DNA from 3 places in the Georgenia phoenicis genome. Region 2 is predicted to be linked to each of the others. Evidence: riboswitches for the same ligand, from Rfam matches in the RefSeq annotation. Region 2 holds a riboswitch; each other region holds the start of a gene.

Region 1 (6,036 bases), 1.3 Mb from region 2:
CTGGATGGGCCCGACGGCGGACAAGCCCTGTGGCGGCGCCGACCTGTACGTCGGTGGCGTCGAGCACGCCGTGCTCCACCTGCTCTACGCCCGCTTCTGGCAGAAGGTGCTCTTCGACCTCGGGCACGTCTCGAGCGTGGAGCCCTTCCACAAGCTCTTCAATCAGGGCTACATCCAGGCCTACGCCTTCGCCGACGCCCGCGGGCAGTACGTCCCCGCGGACGAGGTCGAGGAGGTCGCGGCCGAGGACGGCTCCGGCGAGGTCACCTACCGCTGGCAGGGCCAGGAGGTCTTCCGCGAGTACGGGAAGATGGGCAAGTCCCTCAAGAACATCGTCACGCCCGACGACATGTACGAGGCCTACGGCGCCGACACCTTCCGGGTGTACGAGATGTCGATGGGGCCGCTGGACCTGTCCCGCCCGTGGGAGACGCGCGCCGTCGTCGGCTCCCAGCGCTTCCTGCAGCGGCTGTGGCGCAACGTCGTCGACGAGGAGACCGGCGAGCTGCTCGTCACCGACGAGCCGGCCGACGAGGAGACCCGCCGCCTGGTCGCGAGGACGATCACCGACGTCGAGACCGAGATGTCGGCGATGCGGGTCAACACCGCGATCGCGCGCCTCATCGTGCTCAACAACCACCTCACCGGGCTGGCGGCCACGCCGCGCGAGGCCATCGAGCCGCTGCTGCTCATGCTGGCGCCCGTGGCCCCGCACATCGCGGAGGAGCTGTGGCGGCGCCTGGGGCACGAGACCTCGCTGGCCCACGAGCCCTTCCCGGTGGCCGACCCGGCGCTGCTCGTCGCCGACACGGTGACCTGCATCGTCCAGGTGGCCGGCAAGCTGCGCGACAAGCTCCAGGTGCCGGTCTCCATCGAGGCGGACGAGCTGGAGCGGCTGGCGCTGGAGACGCCGGGCGTCAAGCGCGCGCTGGGTGACCGCGGGATCCGCAAGGTCATCGTGCGGGCGCCCAAGCTCGTCAACATCGTGCCGGCGTAGCCCGCCTCTTCACGTGCCGAGGGCCGGACTCCCCACGGGGAGTCCGGCCCTCGGTGTCAGCCCTCCAGGCGGGGGAAGGCGCGGTCGAGGTAGACGAGCGGCTCGGCCTCGTCCTCGCGGTGGGCGAGGACCGCGCGCAGCGCGATGAGGAGGCTGTCGCCGACCGGCACGCGCTGCTCGACGACGCCCCTGATCCAGGCGGTGGTGCCGGGCAGGACGGGCTCGCCGGTGGGCAGTGAGCAGTAGTCGAGGCCGGCGAAGCGGTCGCTGCCCCGGGCGGCGAAGCGGCGGGCGAGGTCCTGCTGGTCCTGGCTCAGGAAGTTGACGACGACGCTCGGGGCGCTGTCGAGGATGCGGCGCGAGGTGGAGCCGGCGGCCACGGAGAAGGCGAGCATGGCGGGGTTCGCGGCGACGGAGATGACCGAGGTGGCGGTGAAGCCCGCCGGCCCGTCCGGCGTGGCGCAAGTGACGACGGCGACGCCGGCCGGGTGGCGGCGGAAGACGGCCTTGAAGTCCTCGCTGCTCACCGACTCGGGGAGAGCGGTGGGGGTGGCGGGCTGCTCGGCGGTCATCGACGGTCCTTCGCGGTGGGGTCCGGGTCTGGACCCATTGTCCGTCAGGCCGCGCCGCGAGGGGATGTGAGGTGCGCGTCCGTGGCCGAGACCGGCCGGACCGGCCCGCGCGTCCGGGATCCCGGCGAGGGCTCAAAAGGGCGGCTCGGTGTCCTCCGTCCCGGTCCGCACCCAGGTGACGCGGCCGTGGTGGTCCCGCTGGTACACGTGCCCGCTCGGGGTGGTCCACCGGAAGGTGCCCCCGCCGAGGTGCTCGAGGCGGAACTGACCGAGGGTCTTGACGGTGTGGTCCGGGCGGCACCCCGCGCCGAGGTTGCCGGCGCTCGTGGGGCCCTCGGGGAAGGGGACGACGTGGTCGAGGTCGCAGCTGTGGGCCGGGGTGGAGCAGCCGGGGACGACGCAGGTGCGGTCGCGGGCCCTGACGAACTCGGCAAGCGCGGCGGGCGGTCGGTAGCGGGTGCGGCCGACGTCGAGGACCTCGCCGCTCAGCGGGTCGGTGACGATCCGCTGCCAGGTTCCTGCGCTCATCGCCAGCGCACGGGCGACGTCCGGGGTGATGGGGCCGTAGCCCTCGAGCTCGGCGACCTCGGCCAGCGGGAGCGGGGGGTCGTCGGCAGGGCTGTCCCCTGGAGGGTCGTGGGCAGAGCTCGCCCCTGAGGCCTCGTCGGTGTCTTCGACGAGGTGCTCCCAGCACTCGCCGACGGCGGGGAAGGCTCCCTGCGTCTCCGGCGGGAGGACGAGGACCGACAGCGGCACGTCCACCCGGATGACGGCACGCCTGCCGCCGATGGTGCCGACCGGCATGTAGAACATCCGGAGGTAGTCGCTGACGGGCTGCAGGTCGGGTGTGCCGGTGGCGGCCGACGGGGTGTCGGGCACGGCGGCGTCGGTGCCGTCGTCCGTCTGAACGGCCCCGTCGTCGCCGTCGCCGCGCAGGGCGGCCACGCCGGCGCCGCCGACCTGCCCGTCCCCACCCGCCTCCGTGGCCGGCGCGGCACTCGGCTGCTGCGGCAGGCCGATGTAGCCCAGCTCCAACGCGGTGTGGCCCATGAGACCGAAGGCGTCGGCGCGGAGCTGGTCGATCGTGCGGCTGTCGCCGGCCGCCTTGGCACTGCGGGCCGCGGCCTCGAGGGCGAGGTCGAAGCCCGCTGCGTCCGTGGCGGGCAGGAACGCGTGGATCGAGGCCATGCCGTCGGGCAGCGGGCGCGGGTGGTCCACCCGCCGCTGCTCGCGTGCCCGGCGGTGCCGCTGGACCGCCCGGCTCGGGTCGATCGCGATGATCGCCTTCTCCACCGCCCGGGTGAGCTGCGCCGGAGACTGGTGCGGAGCGTCGGGCAGGACCACCCGCTGGACCTCCCACGCGACGTCCGCCGGCTGATCCGCGAGGCGACGCGTGAGCACCGCGGCCTTGACGGGGTCGATGAGGCCGGTGCGCAGCGCCGCGGCCGTCTGGTCGAGCTTGTCCCGGTAGAGGAAGGCGTCCCCCACCATGCGCCGCGCCGCGAAGCGGGTGATCCCCAGCCGCGGGGCGAGCTCGGCGGCCGCGCTGTCCGTGGCGATCTTGCCGCCCGGCAGGGGGTGGTGCGGGTTGACGCCCGGCCGGCCGGCCAGGGCTCCGCTGAGCTCGGTGGCTCGGGCCGTGGCCCAGGACGCCAGCCGCTGGTAGCCGGCGACCATCTCGACCAGGTCGTACAGGCCGACACCGCGTGGGGTCAGCGCCTCGAGTGCTGCAGCGAGACCCGGCCCCGGTGCCAGGGAGGTGAGCAGCCGGCCCAGCTCTGCGCCGTCGTCGTCCATCGTGGCGCGGTACCCGAGCGGGTCGGGAGGAAGAGGAGGGAGCTCGTCGGGGCCGTCGTCCTCGACGGGGATCTCCGTGGCCCAGCGCTCGTCCGGTCCGGCGCCCGGCGGGAGCGGGTCCGGCGGGAGGGGAGGCAGCTCGGCCGGGCCGTCGTCGAGCACGAGCCAGGGCGGGGGACCGGGCTGCTCAGCCTGTGTCGCTGCCATCTCGCTCACCTCCCTCGGTGCTCTCGACCTGATGACTCCACCGTATGACCGACCACTGACATTCCCCGTGGTGACGGTTGACACCTGAAGTGAGGCCCGGCTAGCGTCTGCCTCAGGTTCAGAGCACCAGTGCGCACATCGAGTGCGCTAAGCCCCGGCTTGCTGGTCGGCAACCCGCCACGTGCGGCGGGTGCCCCGGGTGATGACCTGGTCCCGTGACCGTCGGGACAACGGAGCGCACCGCGACGGTGCCAGCACGCGAAGGACGTACCAGGATGACCACGCACCTCAGCCCCCGGCAGATCACCAGCCGTAGCGGCAGCAGCATGTGCATGTGCGGTCGTCCGCGTATGTCGGCCTGACATACGAGAAGCGACGCCCTCGGCGCGAGCCGCGCTGACGCGTCACCCCTGATCCAGCCCCCGAGCCGCCGGCGAGTGACACGCCAGGCGCCGGACCCGGCGCATCAGGTCTCACGTCCTTCCCGCGCCCCCACGGCGCTGCGACCTCGATTGGTACTGCCATGACTGCTGCGTTCCTGCCCACCCGCACCACTGCCACGACCTCGACGACGGCGACCATCGCCCTGGATTTGTCCGGCCTCGGCGCCCCCGCCCACGACCGAGAGGCCGCCGCCGGTCTCCCGGCCGAGCAGGCGAACCTCGTGCGCCTCGCCTCCTACGCCCGCGCCGCCCACAAGGGCGGGGTCTCCTTCGTCACCCTCGGCGAGAACTTCCGCCTCCGCGCCGACGCCGCACCCCGCGCCAACGCCTGGCTCGACCCGGTCGTGGCCGCCCGCCGCATCAGCCCCAGCGCCGGCGGCACGGGCCTCGTGCCTACCGTGCAGCTGGGCCGCGCCGACTCGACCGTGGCCGCCGAGCTCGCACAGTTCAACCGCAAGAGCGGCTCGTGGGCCGGTCTGCAGGTGGCCCGCGGCGGCACCGCCCAGGTGACCGCGCTGCCGCAGCTCGGTGACCTCCTCGAGGACCTCGTCCGCAGCACCGCCGAGCGCTCGAGCCAGCGGCCCACCGTGGTCCTGCCGCTCGAGCAGGAGTCGGAGCTGCCCGCGGCCGCCGAGCTCGCCGACGTCGTCCGCCTCCGGGAGGCCGACCTGAGCTGGGCGCGGGAGCTGCGTTTTGCCGTCCGCTCCGCCGCGCGCGCCGCCGGCCGCGGCCCCGTCCGCGTGCTCGTCGACCTCCGCACGATCATCGCCGCCGACTACGAGTCCGCCCGCGCCCGCGCCGACCTCCTCACCGACATCGCCGGTGGCGACGAGGGCTGGGCGGGTGCGCTCGAGGCCGTCGGCACGGTGGGCGACGTCGTCGCGACCATCGAGCGGTGGCTCGAGGCGGGTGCGGCGGACGGTTTCGTCGTCCTGCCCGGCTCCATCCCCGCCGACGTCCAGCGGCTCCTGCGCGGGATCATCCCGGCGCTCCAGGCGCGCGGGCTGGTCGGCGTGGCAGGTGGGGCGGAGGCGCAGCCGGTCCCGGCCTGAGCGCGGGCGGATGCGATGATGGGCTGATGCCCGGCGTCGCGGTCCTCACCGACTCCACGGCCTCCCTGTCCCCGGCGACGGCGGAGCGTCTGGGGATCCGCGTGGTCCCGCTGCGCATCGTGCTCGACGGCGTGGACCACCCCGACGACGCCCTGAGCCGCGAGGAGCTCGCCGCTCACCTTCGTGGCGGCGGCACGGCGACGACGTCGCAACCCTCCCGGCAGGCGCTCACCGACGCGATGGAGGCTGCCGTCGACGACGGTGCCTCCGCCGTCGTGTGCCTGCACCTGTCGGCCGAGCTGTCGGGGACGGTGGCCCTCGCCCGGCTCGCCGCCGAGGAGGTGACCGAGCGGCGTGGCACGCCGGTGCACGTGGTCGACACGCGCACCGTGGGCGGTGGGACGGGGTTCGCCGCGGTCGCGGCCGCCGAGCGGGCAGCCGGCGGGGCGGACGTCGAGAGCGTCCTCGCGGCGGCGCGGGAGACTGCCGCCCGCAGCAGCGTCCTCTTCGCGGTGCCGGACCTGCGCCACCTCGCCCGCGGCGGGCGGATCGGCCCGGCACGCGCCTTCGTCGGCTCTGCGCTGGGCGTGCGTCCGATCCTCGCGCTGCGCGGCGGGTGTCTCGCCGTCACCGAGACGGCGCCGGGCGCTGCCCGCACGCGGCGCCGGATCGTCGAGCTCGCCGTGCGCGCCGCTGGTGGGCCGGGTGCCGCCACCCCGCGCGGCGACGGCGGGCCCGTCCGGGTGGCCGTCCACCACTTCGCCGACGCGGAGGCGGCCGACGCCCTCACCGCCGAGCTCGAGCAGCGGCTGGCGGAGACGGGCGCGCAGGTCACAAGCCTCGTCCGCAGCGAGGTGACCGCCGTCGTCGGGGCGCACACGGGCCCCGGCGTCGTGGGGGTCTCGCTCGCTCCGGCCTAACCGACGGGGACGCGCTCCCCGGCTCGCACGCAGTTGGACACGTGGCCC
Region 2 (6,036 bases):
GGGCGGCGGGTGGAGGGACGACGACGGCGGCCCGTGCGGGTGCCGTCGCCGGCTCGCCCGGGCGGTCGTCCGCCGTCGGCGTGCTGTGCGGCGCCCCGCTCCGTGGTCACGGTCGACCATTCTCGCCGATCGGTGTCCGGTGGGACACCTCGTTTCCTCCCGGTGAACGGCGCGGGGCTCCGCTGCGGAGGGTGTGTGAGCGGCTTGTGAGGGCTGGGGACGCCGCGCGGTGGGCCCACCGGCCCGGGTGACAATGGCTCGGTGTTCAAGCTTCTCGGCTGGGTGCTCACCCTCGCGCTGGCCGCGGCGGCCGTCCTCACCCTCGACCCCGCGAGGCTGGGGATCTCGACCGTCGCCCCGGTGACGCAGGCGATTGCCATGCGCCCCTACCTCGTGGCGGGCTTCGTCGTGCTCGGTGGGGTGCTGCTCCTGGGCGTGCTGCTCGCGGCGCTGCTCGGGCGGCGGTGGCCGCGTCGCGCGGTCCTGGGCGTGGTGCTGCTCGCCGTCGGGGTCGGGCACGCGGGGGTGCTCTGGTCCCGCGGGCTGGGTGACGAGGAGCTGCCGGCCGCGCGCGAGGGCGCGATCACGGTGTTCACGCTCAACACCCTCGGCGGCGGCTCGAGCGCCGAGGAGGTGGCCGCGGCCGCGCACGACGCCGGCGCGGACGTGCTCGTGCTGCCCGAGACCTCCGAGGACAGCGCCCGGAGGATCGCCCAGGGGCTGGTCTCCCGCGACGGTGGTTCCTACCAGCTCTTCGTCGAGCGCACCGGTGAGTGGGACTCCAGCTCGACGGCGCTGCTCGTCAGCGACGAGCTGGGCGAGTACACCGAGGCCCCGGCCCCCGAGACGGCGCACGGCGCGGTCCGCGCGGAGCCGGTCGACGGCTCCGGGCCGGTGCTCGTGGCCGTCCACCCCTTCAGCCCCCACGCGCCCGGACGGGCGATGGAGAAGTGGCGCGCCGACCTCGAGGCCGTGACCGAGCCCTGCCGCAGCGAGCCGGGCGTCATCGTGGCCGGCGACTTCAACGCGACCCTCGATCACGCCCCGATGCGCGACGTCGGCTCCTGCGTCGACGCGTCCGTCGAGGGCGGCGTCGGCGGTGTGGCCACCTGGCCGGCGGATCAGCCACGCCTGGTCGGTGCACCGATCGACCACGTCCTCGTCGACGGCGACGCCTACACCGTGGACGCCGCCGCGGTCCGCGAGGTCGGCGAGAGCGACCACCGCGCCGTCGTCGCCCAGATCTCCCCCCAGTAGCCCGCCGGGCCCCTGTGTGCGCCGACAGCACACTTACCGCCGACAGCACACTTATCGCCGAGAGCGCACTTATCGCCGAGAGCGCACTTACCGCCCCGGCCTGGTGTGACCTCCCCTGTTCACCTCACCCGCACGTGTGGGAGGGAGGTCGGAGGGTAACCGGGGAGGTCGGCGGCGGGTCGCCCGGTCAGCCGGGGGTGATGCTCTCGCCGAGGACCTCGATGTGGACGGCGCCCACGTGGTCGTCGCCCGTGAAGGCCTCGACGCTCACACGTTGCGCTCCCGGTACCGTGAGCTCCTCCTCGTGCGGGTCGTCCGCGCAGGCGAACGTCCGGTCGAGCGTCTCCTCCCCGTCCGCCGTCGTCACTGCGACGGAGACGAGCAGGTTCTCCGCGCCCAGGCCTTCGACCCGCAGGCCGGTGACGTCCGCCGGCTGGCCGAGGTTGAGGGTGGCGGCCGGCTCGCCGGCCGCGGGGCCCGGGTGGATCGCCGAGGACATCGCTCCCACGGCGTCGTCCGCCATGGTCTGGGGCCGGCTCTCGAGCCACTCGTCGATCTCGGCGTCGCTGGGCGCGGCGTCGGCGCAGCCCGCGGCGAGGCCGGCGAGCAGGACGAGGCCGGCGGCGCTGGTGATCGTGCGTCTCCCCATCCCGCCACGCTATCCGGTCACTCCGGCGCGGTACGGTCGCCCGGTGAGTGATCTCCCGGGCGGACGGGGCTGGGTGATCGACGGTGCGACGCAGCTGCCCCGGATCGTCGACCTTCCCGAGTTCCGGCGTGGCTTGGCGGACGACCCCCACCGGGACGCGGTCGAGGCGCTGTGGTGCGGGCGGCCCGCCGACGCCGCGCGGCTGCTCGGGGGCAGGGAGCGGACAGTGCGGGTGCGCGCCCTGCTCGCGGACTGCTCGCGCGACCTCGGGGACCTCGAGACCGCTCGGAAGGACTACGTCGTGCTGGTCGCGGAGTGCGAGGGCACCCCGTGGGAGGCGGTCATGCGCCAGCACCTCGGCAAGGTCCTCTTCACGGCCGGGCGCCCGGAGGAGGCGGCGGAGCAGTTCGCGCGTGCCCTCGAGCTGCGCGAGCTGGCCGGCGCGGATGAGTCCCTGCTGGCCTCCAGCAGGCGCGCCCTGGAGGTCGCACGCGCGGAGTGAGCGCCAGGCGTGACCTCCCCGGTTCACCCCATCCGGAGGTGCGCCATGGCGGGAGGTCGGAGGACAACCGCGTAGGTCAGGCGGGTGCGACGTTCGCGGCGAGGCGGCCGAGCGCCCCTCTCCAGAAGTCCTTCCACTCGGCCACGGCGTCCGGGTCGGGCAGGCCCCCGTGCTGCACCGCCACCCGCACCTTCTCCCCCGCCGCGGCGAGCTCGACGACCACGCGGGCGCCGTCGTCGTTCGTCAGCCTTGCCCGCTTGGACGCGCTGGCGCTCACCACCCGCCACCCCGGCAGCCACTCCTCGCGCCGCGCGTCGTCGACGAGGTGGGCGAAGACCTCCTCGGCGCCGCGCCCCACCGTCTTGGACACGTTCGCGTCGAAGGTGCCGTCCGGGCGCTGGCCGGGTAGGCGCATCCCGCGCGCCTGCTCGTAGCCCACGGTGAGGCTCTGGGCCCACCAGCCGTCGACGTCGTGCTCGGTGACGAGCCACTCCGCGATCTGCTTGTGCTTCCACCCGGTGGCCCCGGCGGTGTCGAGCAGGGCGTACCACTCCTCGCGGGAGCGGCCGGTGGCACGGGCGACCTTCTCCGCGCCGATCGCCTCGTCGTGCCATCGGGTGGCCATGGACCCACGCTACGACGTCTCACCGACGAGCGCGTCCGCGCCCGGAGGTCTCGGATGTCGGATGGTCCTTGCCCACGCAGCAGACGCTCCACGACGATCGCCCCACCATCCAGAGCGGCCGAGAGTCCTGGCTCGTCGACGCCGCAGCAACCCCCCGTCCGCGGGTGCGGGTGCTTCCGCCAGGTCCGATGGGAGAGACCTCTTGAGCACCGCTAGCCTCGTGACTGTGCCGCGTGGACGACCGACCGTGTCCTTCGAGCTCTACCCACCGCGCACGCCCGCCAGTGAGGCGGCCGCGTGGGAGACGGTCGAGCGTCTGGCCGCCGCCGGCCCCGACTTCTTCTCCGTCACCTACGGAGCCTCCGGCTCCGCCCGGAACGCCTCCCGCACGCTCGTGCGCCGCATCCTGGCCGAGACACCGGTGACCCCGATCGCTCACCTCACCTGCGTCGACGCAACCCGCGCCGAGCTCGAGCGCTACGTCACCGAGCTCGTCGACGACGGCGTGCGCGACTTCCTCGCCCTGCGCGGCGACCCGCCGGCCGGCACCGACACCTGGGTCCCGCGCCCCGACGGGCTCAACAGTGCGAGCGAGCTCGTCGCCCTCATCCGCGCGGTCGAGCGCGAGCGCTTCGGAACCACGGGCGTGCTCAGCGTCGCCGTCGCCGCCTACCCGGCCGGCTCGAGCCACACCCGCGGCCAGGACGTCGCCGCCCTGCTGGAGAAGCAGGAGGCCGGCGCGGACTTCGCCATCACCCAGGTGTTCTACGACGCCGCCGCGTACGCCGACCTCGTCAGCGAGGCGCGCGCCGTGGGCGTGTACCTGCCCGTCGTCGCCGGCATCATCCCGACGACGGACCCCCGCCGGCTCGCCCGCCTCGCCCAGCTCACCGGCGTCCCCGCGCCCGCGCCGCTCCTCGAGCGGCTCGCCGCCGCGGCCGACGACGAGGAGCGCCACCGCGTCGGCATCGAGGCGACCGTCGCGCTCGTCGAGGACGTCGTCTCCGCTGGCGCGCCCGGGCTTCACCTGTTCACCTTCAACCAGTACCGGCCGGCCCTCGACGTCGTCGAACGGCTGCGCCGCCCGCTGTCCACCACGAGCCCGAGGACCACCCGATGACCGACCCGACCGCACCCCAGCTGCCCGCCGCCACGATCCTCGGCTACCCGCGGATCGGGCCACGGCGCGAGCTCAAGCGGGCCGTGGAGTCCTTCTGGGCGGGCCGCAGCGAGCTCGACGACCTCCAGATCGCCGCCGCGGAGCTGCGCCGCCGCCAGCGCGCGCGCCTCGTCGACCTCGGCCTCGCCGCCGACGACGCCTCCATCCCCTCCGACTTCAGCTTCTACGACCAGGTGCTCGACACCGCCGTCACCCTCGGGGCCGTCCCGCCCCGCTTCGCCCACCTCCTCGACGACGACGGCGTCCTCGACCTGCCCGGCTACTTCACCCTGGCCCGGGGAGCCGGGGAGCGGCCGCCGCTGGAGATGACGAAGTGGTTCGACACGAACTACCACTACCTCGTCCCGGAGATCAGCCCGCAGACCCGCTTCCGCCTCGCCGACGACCGCGTCCAGCGCTGCTTCCTCGAGGCGGCGGCCGAGGGCGTGACGACCCGGCCCGTCATCCTTGGGCCGGTGACCTTCCTCCTGCTGAGCAAGGCCGTGGCCGAGGCCGACCCCGCCGACGGCGCCGCTCCCGCGGCCGCCCCGCCGGAGGGCTTCACCCCGCTCGACCGCCTCGAGGACGTGCTCCCGGCCTACGTCGAGCTGCTCCACGCGCTGGGCGGCGCGGGCGCCCCGTGGGTGCAGCTCGAGGAGCCGGCGCTCGCCGTCGACTGGGACGTTCCGCGCGAGCGCGTGCTCGCCGCCGTCGAGCGGGCCTACACCGTGCTCGCGGCCGAGACGACCCGCCCCGAACGGCCCGCGCTCTTCGTCCCCGTCGCCTACGGGCCGGCGGAGGACGCGCTGCCGGTCCTGGCCGGGGCCGGGGTCGAGGCCGTCGGCGTCGACCTCGTCCGTGGCGCGGCGCCCTCCGGTGAGGTGCTCTCGCAGCTGGGGGACGCCGTCGTCGTCGCGGGGGTCGTCGACGGACGCAACGTGTGGCGCACCGACCTCGACGGCGCGCTCGAGCGGCTCCAGGAGCTCGAGGCGGGGCTGCGGCCCGGCGCCGCCCGTGACGGTGGCCTGTGCGTCGCCACCTCGACGTCCCTCCAGCACGTCCCCTACGACGTCGGCGCGGAGACGGGGCTCGACCCGCAGCTGAGCAGCTGGCTCGCCTTCGCCGACCAGAAGGTCGAGGAGGTCCTCGCGCTCGCGACGGCCCTCACCCGGGGCCGCGACGCGGCGAAGGAGGCCTTCGTGGCCGCCGCCGACCGCCGTCGCAGCCGCCTCGAGCACCCCGGCGTGCGCCGGGCCGACGTCCGCGACCGCGTCGCCGCCCTCACCGACGCCGACCGGCAGCGCGCGCCCTTCGCCGAGCGGGCCGCTGCGCAGGCCGAGGTCCTCGACCTGCCCCCGCTACCGACGACGACGATCGGCTCCTTCCCGCAGACCGTCGAGATCCGCAAGGCCCGGGCCGCGTACGGCCGCGGCGAGCTGAGCGCGGAGGAGTACACCGCCGCGATGCGCGCGGAGATCGCGCGGGTCGTGCGGCTGCAGGAGGAGCTCGGCCTCGACGTCCTCGTCCACGGCGAGCCCGAGCGCAACGACATGGTCCAGTACTTCGCGGAGAACCTTGAGGGCTTCGCCGTCACCGAGAACGGCTGGGTCCAGTCCTACGGGACGCGCTGCACCCGGCCCTCGATCCTCTGGGGTGACGTCGCCCGGCCCGCGCCCATCACCGTCGAGTGGTCCCGGCACGCGGCCTCGCTCACCGACAAGCCGGTCAAGGGCATGCTCACCGGCCCGGTGACGATCCTCGCGTGGTCCTTCGTGCGCGACGACCAGCCGCTCGCGGACACCGCGGCGCAGGTGGCCCTCGCGCTGCGCGACGAGGTCGCCGAC
Region 3 (6,036 bases), 210 kb from region 2:
AGGCCGATGAGCAGGCGGCGCGGGCTGCCGACCACCCACAGCACCCGCGGCCACACCTGGCGCAGCGTGGGCCCGAGCTTCTCCCACAGCCAGCTGCGGGCCGGAGGTACGCCGAGGAGGAGCGCCAGGAGCAGGACGGCGGTGATCGCCACCGCGTTGACCGCCCCGGAGGGCACCGACAGCGTGCCGGCGCTGCCGGTGACGAGCGCGATCACCACGAGCAGCAGGACGGTCGTGACGAACTGCGACACCTGGACGAGCGCGACGGTCGCGACCGCCAGCGGGGTCGCGATGCGCTGCCGGTTGAGGAAGCGCAGGTTGAGGGCGGCCGGCCCGACACCGGCCGGCGCGACGAGCGAGACGACCCCGGCCGCGACCTGGACGAGGGTGGTGCGCCACAGGCCGAGCCGCTCGGGGGAGAAGGCGACCAGGCCCATCGCGCTGCCGACGTAGGTGACGACACCCAGGACGAAGCACAGGAGCAGCCACCACGGGTTGGCGTTGCGGGTGGCGGCGACGACCTGCTCGAAGTTCAGCGTGCCGAGCAGCAGCCACACGGCGACGACGGCGATGGTCACCATGACGACGGTGCGCATGCTGAAGCGCGCCAGCCGCATCGGCTCGACGTCCGCCGCCGGGATCTGGTCCACGAGCCGCTCGCGCAGGGAGTTGAGCAGCTCGCGCGGCTTCTCAGCGGCGGCCCGGGTGTGGGCGGTGAGGACGACCGGCTGGAGGAGCGGGGCGACCGAGGCGAGCTCCTCGCTGTCGAGGCTGCGGGCGGCGCTGGCCAGGGCGCGGTCCTCCCCGACCTTCGCGGCCGTCGCCGCGAGCAGCTGGGCGAGGTCGAGACGGCGGGACAGCTCGGAGGAGGCGATCTCCCCGTTCTCCCAGTCGAGGATCAGGACCTCACCGTCGCTGGTGACGAGGACGGCGTCCGCGCTGAGGTCGAGGTGGGCGATGCCGGCGGTGTGGGCGGTGCACAGCTGGCCCCACAGCTCGTCGAGCAGCTCGTCGCTCACCTCCTCGGCGGGGATGTCGTTGAGCCGGCGCGCACCGGCGATGTGCGCGGTGACCATGAGGACGGAGTCGCGCGACTCTGCCATCCCGACGAGGGGCGGGGTGTGGACCCCGGCGCGCTCGGTGGCGTATGCGAGGAGGGCGGCGCGGTCGGCGGCGTCGCGCAGGGAGGTCGCGCGGCGCCGCTGCAGGCCGCGTACCCGCAGCCGGGACCACAGGGAGGAGAGGTAGCCGACGACCTGCCGGTCGCCGTCGAGCACGGTGACGTACCAGCGCCGTCCCTCGGTGTCCCACACCGAGTACACGCGGTGCGCGCTCACGGGGTCGAGGCTGACGCCGTCAGGGCTCGCGGAGGAGGCGACGACGGCGAAGGGGTCGGTGAGCACGTCCGGCACGATCGAGTCGCTCCCGCGGGAGGAGCCGGGCCAGGTGGGCACGCCGTCGGGGCTCTCGACCTCCCCGGGGCGCTCGGTGAAGCCGATGGGGGAGGAGGTCGTGACGGTCCACGCGCCGACGTCCCCCTCGACGGGGTCCAGGCGCACGACCTTCACCGGGTCGAGGCCGGCCCGCCGGACGCCCTGGACCAGGGCGATGCCCTCGGCGCGCTCGTTGATGACGCCGACGGCGTAGCGCCCGGCCAGCCCGACGGCGCGGCCGATGAGGACGGTGACGACCGCCCCCGGGAGGGTGAGCGCGCCGCGGATGACGGTGAGCGCGAGGACGACCCACAGGAGGTTCCACGACCACCGCACCGTGGGCCGGTGCGCGCGGGTGCCGACGGTGGTGAGCAGCGCGGCGAGCGCCGCGACGAGCGGGTTCATCGCGACGACGGCGTCGCCCTCGGAGGTGATCGTCAGCCCGACGGACAGCGCGGTGGGCCCGTAGGTGTCGAGCAGGAGGACCGCGCCCAGGGTGACTGCCCCGGCGACGGCGGCGGCCGCGAGCGCCTCGAGGACGGCTCGCCACCGGCGGCGGACGAGCTGCATGGCGATGACGAAGAGCGGCAGGATGAAGGTAGCGACACCCTCGAGGACGGTGACCGGCAGCAGGAGGATCTCGCGCAGCACGAGGGCGACCGCGGACTGGACGTCCTCGGTCACGCCGATCGCGGTCGCGTGCGCGTAGACCGCGAGGAGGAGGACGACGGCGATCCCGAGCGCCGAGAGGACGAGCTCGAGGACGTCACGGGGGCGGCGGACGCGGGTGGCCGGTGCGTCGACGAGCAGCACCTTCCGGCGCGGTGCCTCCCGTCCCTGGGCCGCGAGGCGGGTGGGCGCGGGCATGGCGTCACCCGGCCGATCGGTCATGCGCCCGAGTCTAGGGGCTGACCCCCGCCGCTCCCCGGAACCGACCGGTGTGCGATCAGCCCTACCTGACGCCGAGGGCGGCGAGCAGCCCTACCTGACGCCGAGGGCGGCGAGCAGCTCGGCCGGCAGGAGGGCGTAGCCGACGAAGGCGACGACGTCGAGCAGGGTGTGGGCGACGACGAGCGGCATGGTCCGCCGTCGGCGGCGGTAGTACTCGGCGAAGACCACGCCCATGGCGACGTTCGCCAGCCCCGGCCCGATGCCCTGGTAGAGGTGGTAGGTCCCGCGCAGCAGGGCGCTCGCGGTGACGACCGCCGGGGCACGCCAGCCGAGCTGCTCGAGGCGCTCGACGAGGTAGCCGGCCGCGACGACCTCCTCGACCAGGGCGTTCTTCAGCGCCGCGAGGACGAGGACGGGCACCGCCCACCAGTGCTGGTCGAGGGTCGCGGCCTGGACCTCGACCGTGAGGCCCAGCGCGCGGCCGAGGGCGTACAGGCCGAGACCGGGGATGCCGATGAGGGCCGCCAGCCCGGTGCCGACGGCGAGGTCCCGGCCGGGGCGGGCCAGGTCGAGCCCGATGCGGGCGGTGGCGCGGCGGCCCGGCTCGCTGAGGAGGAACAGCGCGAGCGCCACGGGCACGACCGCGAAGCCGAGGCTGAGCAGCTGGTAGGTGAGGTCGAGGTAGGGGCGCGCCGAGCGGGAGGGGTTGAGCGCCGTGGCCTGGTCCCGCAGCGGGGTGTCCGCGGTGAGCCGGGCGGCGAGGTTGACGACGGCGTAGAGGGCGGACTGGCCCAGCGACAGGCCCAGGACGATCCACACCTCGGCCCGCAGCCGGCGGGGCGTCGTCTCCATGGGGCGGTTATAGCAGCCGTGGTCCTGCGCGAGCGGGGCTCGCATCTCGCATGGTGGACATCGGTGGGTCCCTGGGAGGCGCCGACCCTACGGTGGCGCCACCATCCAGAGCAGCCGAGAGACCTGGCTCGTCGACGCTGCAGCAACCCGCTCCAACGGGTGCTCCCGCCAGGACCGATGGAGGAATCCCGTGATCAGTCTGACCGGCCTGCGCAAGGTCTACCCCGGCCGGGGTGGCCAGGAGGTCGTCGCGCTCGACGGGATCGATCTCGAGGTGCCGCGCGGCGCCGTCCACGGGATCGTCGGCGAGTCCGGCGCCGGGAAGTCGACGCTCATCCGCTGCCTCACCGCCCTCGAGCGGCCCACATCCGGCACGGTCGCCATCGACGGGGTCGCGCTCAGCGGCCTCGGCGAGCGCGAGCTGCGCCGCCAGCGCCGGCGCATCGGCATGGTCTTCCAGCACGTCAACCTCCTCGAGGCGCGCACGGCGGCGCAGAACGTCGCCTACCCGCTGCGGGTGGCCGGCGTCCCGCGCGCCGAGCGGCAGGAGCGGGTGCGTGAGCTGCTCGAGCTCGTCGGCCTCGCCGGGCGCGGCGACGCCTACCCCGCCCAGCTGTCCGGCGGGCAGAAGCAGCGCGTGGGCATCGCCCGGGCGCTCGCCGCCGAGCCGGCCGTCCTGCTGTGCGACGAGCCCACCTCGGCCCTCGACTCCGACACCACCCGCCAGATCCTCGGGCTCATCCGCGACGTCCGGGACCGGCTGGGCATCACCGTCCTCATCATCACCCACGAGATGTCCGTGGTGCGCGAGGTCTGCGACTCGGTGACGCTCCTCGACCGCGGCCGTGTGGCGCAGACCGGCGCGATCGCCGAGGTCGCGGGGGAGCACGGCTCCCGTCTCGCCCGCGCCCTCGTCTCCCTGCCCCCGGAGCCACCCGCCACCGGCCGGGTCACCCTCGAGGTGTCCTTCGCCGGCGAGGTGCCCGCCGGGCGGGTGCTCGCCGCCGTCGCCGCCCTCGAGGACGTCGACGTCTCCTCCGGCACCATCGAGACCCTCGCCGGCAGCCGGGTCGGCCGGCTGCGCGTCGTCGTCCCCGCGGGGGTGGCGGCCGACGCCGTGACCCGGCTGCGCGCCGTCGGCGTCCACGTCGAGGAGGTGGCGGCATGAGCTGGTTCCAGGACGCGCTCGACAACCGGGTCATCACCGAGCAGCTGCCCGAGGCCACCCTCGAGACCATCTACATGAGCGGGCTGTCCTCCCTGCTCACCGTGCTCCTCGGCCTGCCGCTCGGGCTCGCGCTCGTCGCGACGTCTCCCGGGGGCCTGCGTCCCAGCCGCGTCGTCAACGCGGCGCTCGCCGTCGTCGTCAACGTCGGGCGCTCCTTCCCCTTCATCATCCTCATGATCGCGATCCTCCCGCTGACGCGGCTGCTCACCGGCACCACCTTCGGGTGGCAGTCGGCGGTCGTCCCGCTGACCCTCGGCGCGATCCCCTTCTTCGCGCGGCTCGTCGAGACGGCCGTGCGGGACGTCAACGCCGGGAAGGTGGAGGCGGCGCAGATGGTCGGCGCCTCCCGGCTCGCGATCGTCGGCGGGGTGCTCGTGCGCGAGGCGCTGCCCGCGATCGTCGGCGGCATCACCGTCACGGTCATCACCCTCATCGGCTACTCCGCGATGGCTGGCGCGCTCGGCGCCGGCGGCCTCGGCGCCCTGGCCATCAACCACGGCTACAACCGCTTCCAGACCGACGTCATGGTCGTGACCGTCGTCGTGATCATCGTCCTCGTCCAGCTTGTCCAGATGCTCGGTGACCGGGTCGCGCGACTCGTCGACCACCGCTGAGCGTCCCCACGAAAGGAACCCCCATGACCTCCACCCGCACCGCGCGGCTCGCCGTCCTCGCCGGCGTCGCCGCCCTCACCCTCGCCGCCTGCGGCGACGCCGCCGACGACAGCGCTGAGGAGACCCCGGCCGCCGAGGGGGAGGTGACGACGATCGTCGTCGGCGCCAGCCCGACGCCGCACGCCGAGATCCTCGAGTTCGTCCAGGACAACCTCGCCGAGGACGCCGGCTTCACCCTCGAGACCGTCGAGTACACCGACTACGTCCAGCCCAACGTCCAGCTCGCCGAGGGCGAGCTCGACGCGAACTTCTTCCAGCACCTGCCCTACTTCGAGGCCGAGGTGGAGGAGAAGGGCTACGACTTCACCGCGTTCGAGGGCGTCCACATCGAGCCCTACGGCGTCTACTCCGACACCCTCACCTCGCTCGACGAGCTGCCCGACGGCGCCCAGGTGGGCGTGCCCAACGACCCGGCCAACCAGGCCCGAGCGCTGCAGCTGCTCGCCGCCGAGGGGCTGTTCACCCTGGCCGAGGACGTCGAGGACCCGACGATCTTCGACGTCGCGGACAACCCGAAGAACATCGAGCTCGCCGAGCTCGAGGCCGCCCAGCTGGTCCGCAGCCTCCAGGACTTCGACGCCGCCGTCATCAACGGCAACTACGCCCTCGAGGCGGACCTCAACCCGGCCGAGGACGCGATCGTCCTCGAGTCCGGCGAGGGCAACCCCTACGCCAACCTCCTCGCCGTGCGCACCGAGGACGCCGAGAGCGAGGCGATCCTCGCCCTGGACGAGGCGCTGCACTCCGACGAGGTCCGCGACTTCATCACCGAGCGCTGGCCCGCCGGCGAGATCATCGCCGCCTTCTGACAGGCGGCGCCCTCGCCCCTCACGCCGACAGCAGAGTTGTTCCAGGAACAACTCTGCTGTCGGCGCTTTGTGCCGCGGCTAGCTAGCCCGCGCGGCGGAGGCGGAGGGAGTTGCCGACGACGATGACCGAGCTGGCCGCCATCGCGGCA

What was found. Region 2 has a riboswitch for S-adenosylmethionine ahead of AA0005_RS01130 (methylenetetrahydrofolate reductase). Riboswitches for the same ligand answer to the same signal wherever they lie in the genome.
Region 1: it holds a riboswitch for S-adenosylmethionine, as region 2 does, so the genes downstream of both, AA0005_RS07030 (hypothetical protein) here and AA0005_RS01130 (methylenetetrahydrofolate reductase) in region 2, are expected to answer to the same signal.
Region 3: it holds a riboswitch for S-adenosylmethionine, as region 2 does, so the genes downstream of both, AA0005_RS02130 (methionine ABC transporter ATP-binding protein) here and AA0005_RS01130 (methylenetetrahydrofolate reductase) in region 2, are expected to answer to the same signal.

What each region holds. Positions count from the first base shown of each region.
Region 1 covers NZ_CP154855.1:1,479,706-1,485,741, forward strand. The annotation lists gene leuS (leucine--tRNA ligase) at 1-997, shown strand, start outside; gene AA0005_RS07020 (flavin reductase family protein) at 1,054-1,569, opposite strand; gene AA0005_RS07025 (DUF222 domain-containing protein) at 1,702-3,573, opposite strand; SAM riboswitch class IV at 3,689-3,813, shown strand; gene AA0005_RS07030 (hypothetical protein) at 4,097-5,068, shown strand; gene AA0005_RS07035 (DegV family protein) at 5,095-5,988, shown strand; gene AA0005_RS07040 (ABC transporter ATP-binding protein) at 5,985-6,036, opposite strand, start outside.
Region 2 covers NZ_CP154855.1:215,523-221,558, reverse strand. The annotation lists gene hrpA (ATP-dependent RNA helicase HrpA) at 1-110, opposite strand, end outside; gene AA0005_RS01150 (endonuclease/exonuclease/phosphatase family protein) at 262-1,257, shown strand; gene AA0005_RS01145 (hypothetical protein) at 1,445-1,906, opposite strand; gene AA0005_RS01140 (tetratricopeptide repeat protein) at 1,950-2,408, shown strand; gene AA0005_RS01135 (DUF4287 domain-containing protein) at 2,485-3,033, opposite strand; SAM riboswitch class I at 3,136-3,228, shown strand; gene AA0005_RS01130 (methylenetetrahydrofolate reductase) at 3,260-4,153, shown strand; gene metE (5-methyltetrahydropteroyltriglutamate--homocysteine S-methyltransferase) at 4,150-6,036, shown strand, end outside.
Region 3 covers NZ_CP154855.1:424,161-430,196, forward strand. The annotation lists gene AA0005_RS02120 (lysylphosphatidylglycerol synthase domain-containing protein) at 1-2,324, opposite strand, end outside; gene AA0005_RS02125 (CPBP family intramembrane glutamic endopeptidase) at 2,415-3,176, opposite strand; SAM riboswitch class I at 3,275-3,360, shown strand; gene AA0005_RS02130 (methionine ABC transporter ATP-binding protein) at 3,367-4,344, shown strand; gene AA0005_RS02135 (methionine ABC transporter permease) at 4,341-5,018, shown strand; gene AA0005_RS02140 (MetQ/NlpA family ABC transporter substrate-binding protein) at 5,042-5,887, shown strand; gene AA0005_RS02145 (heavy metal translocating P-type ATPase) at 5,970-6,036, opposite strand, start outside.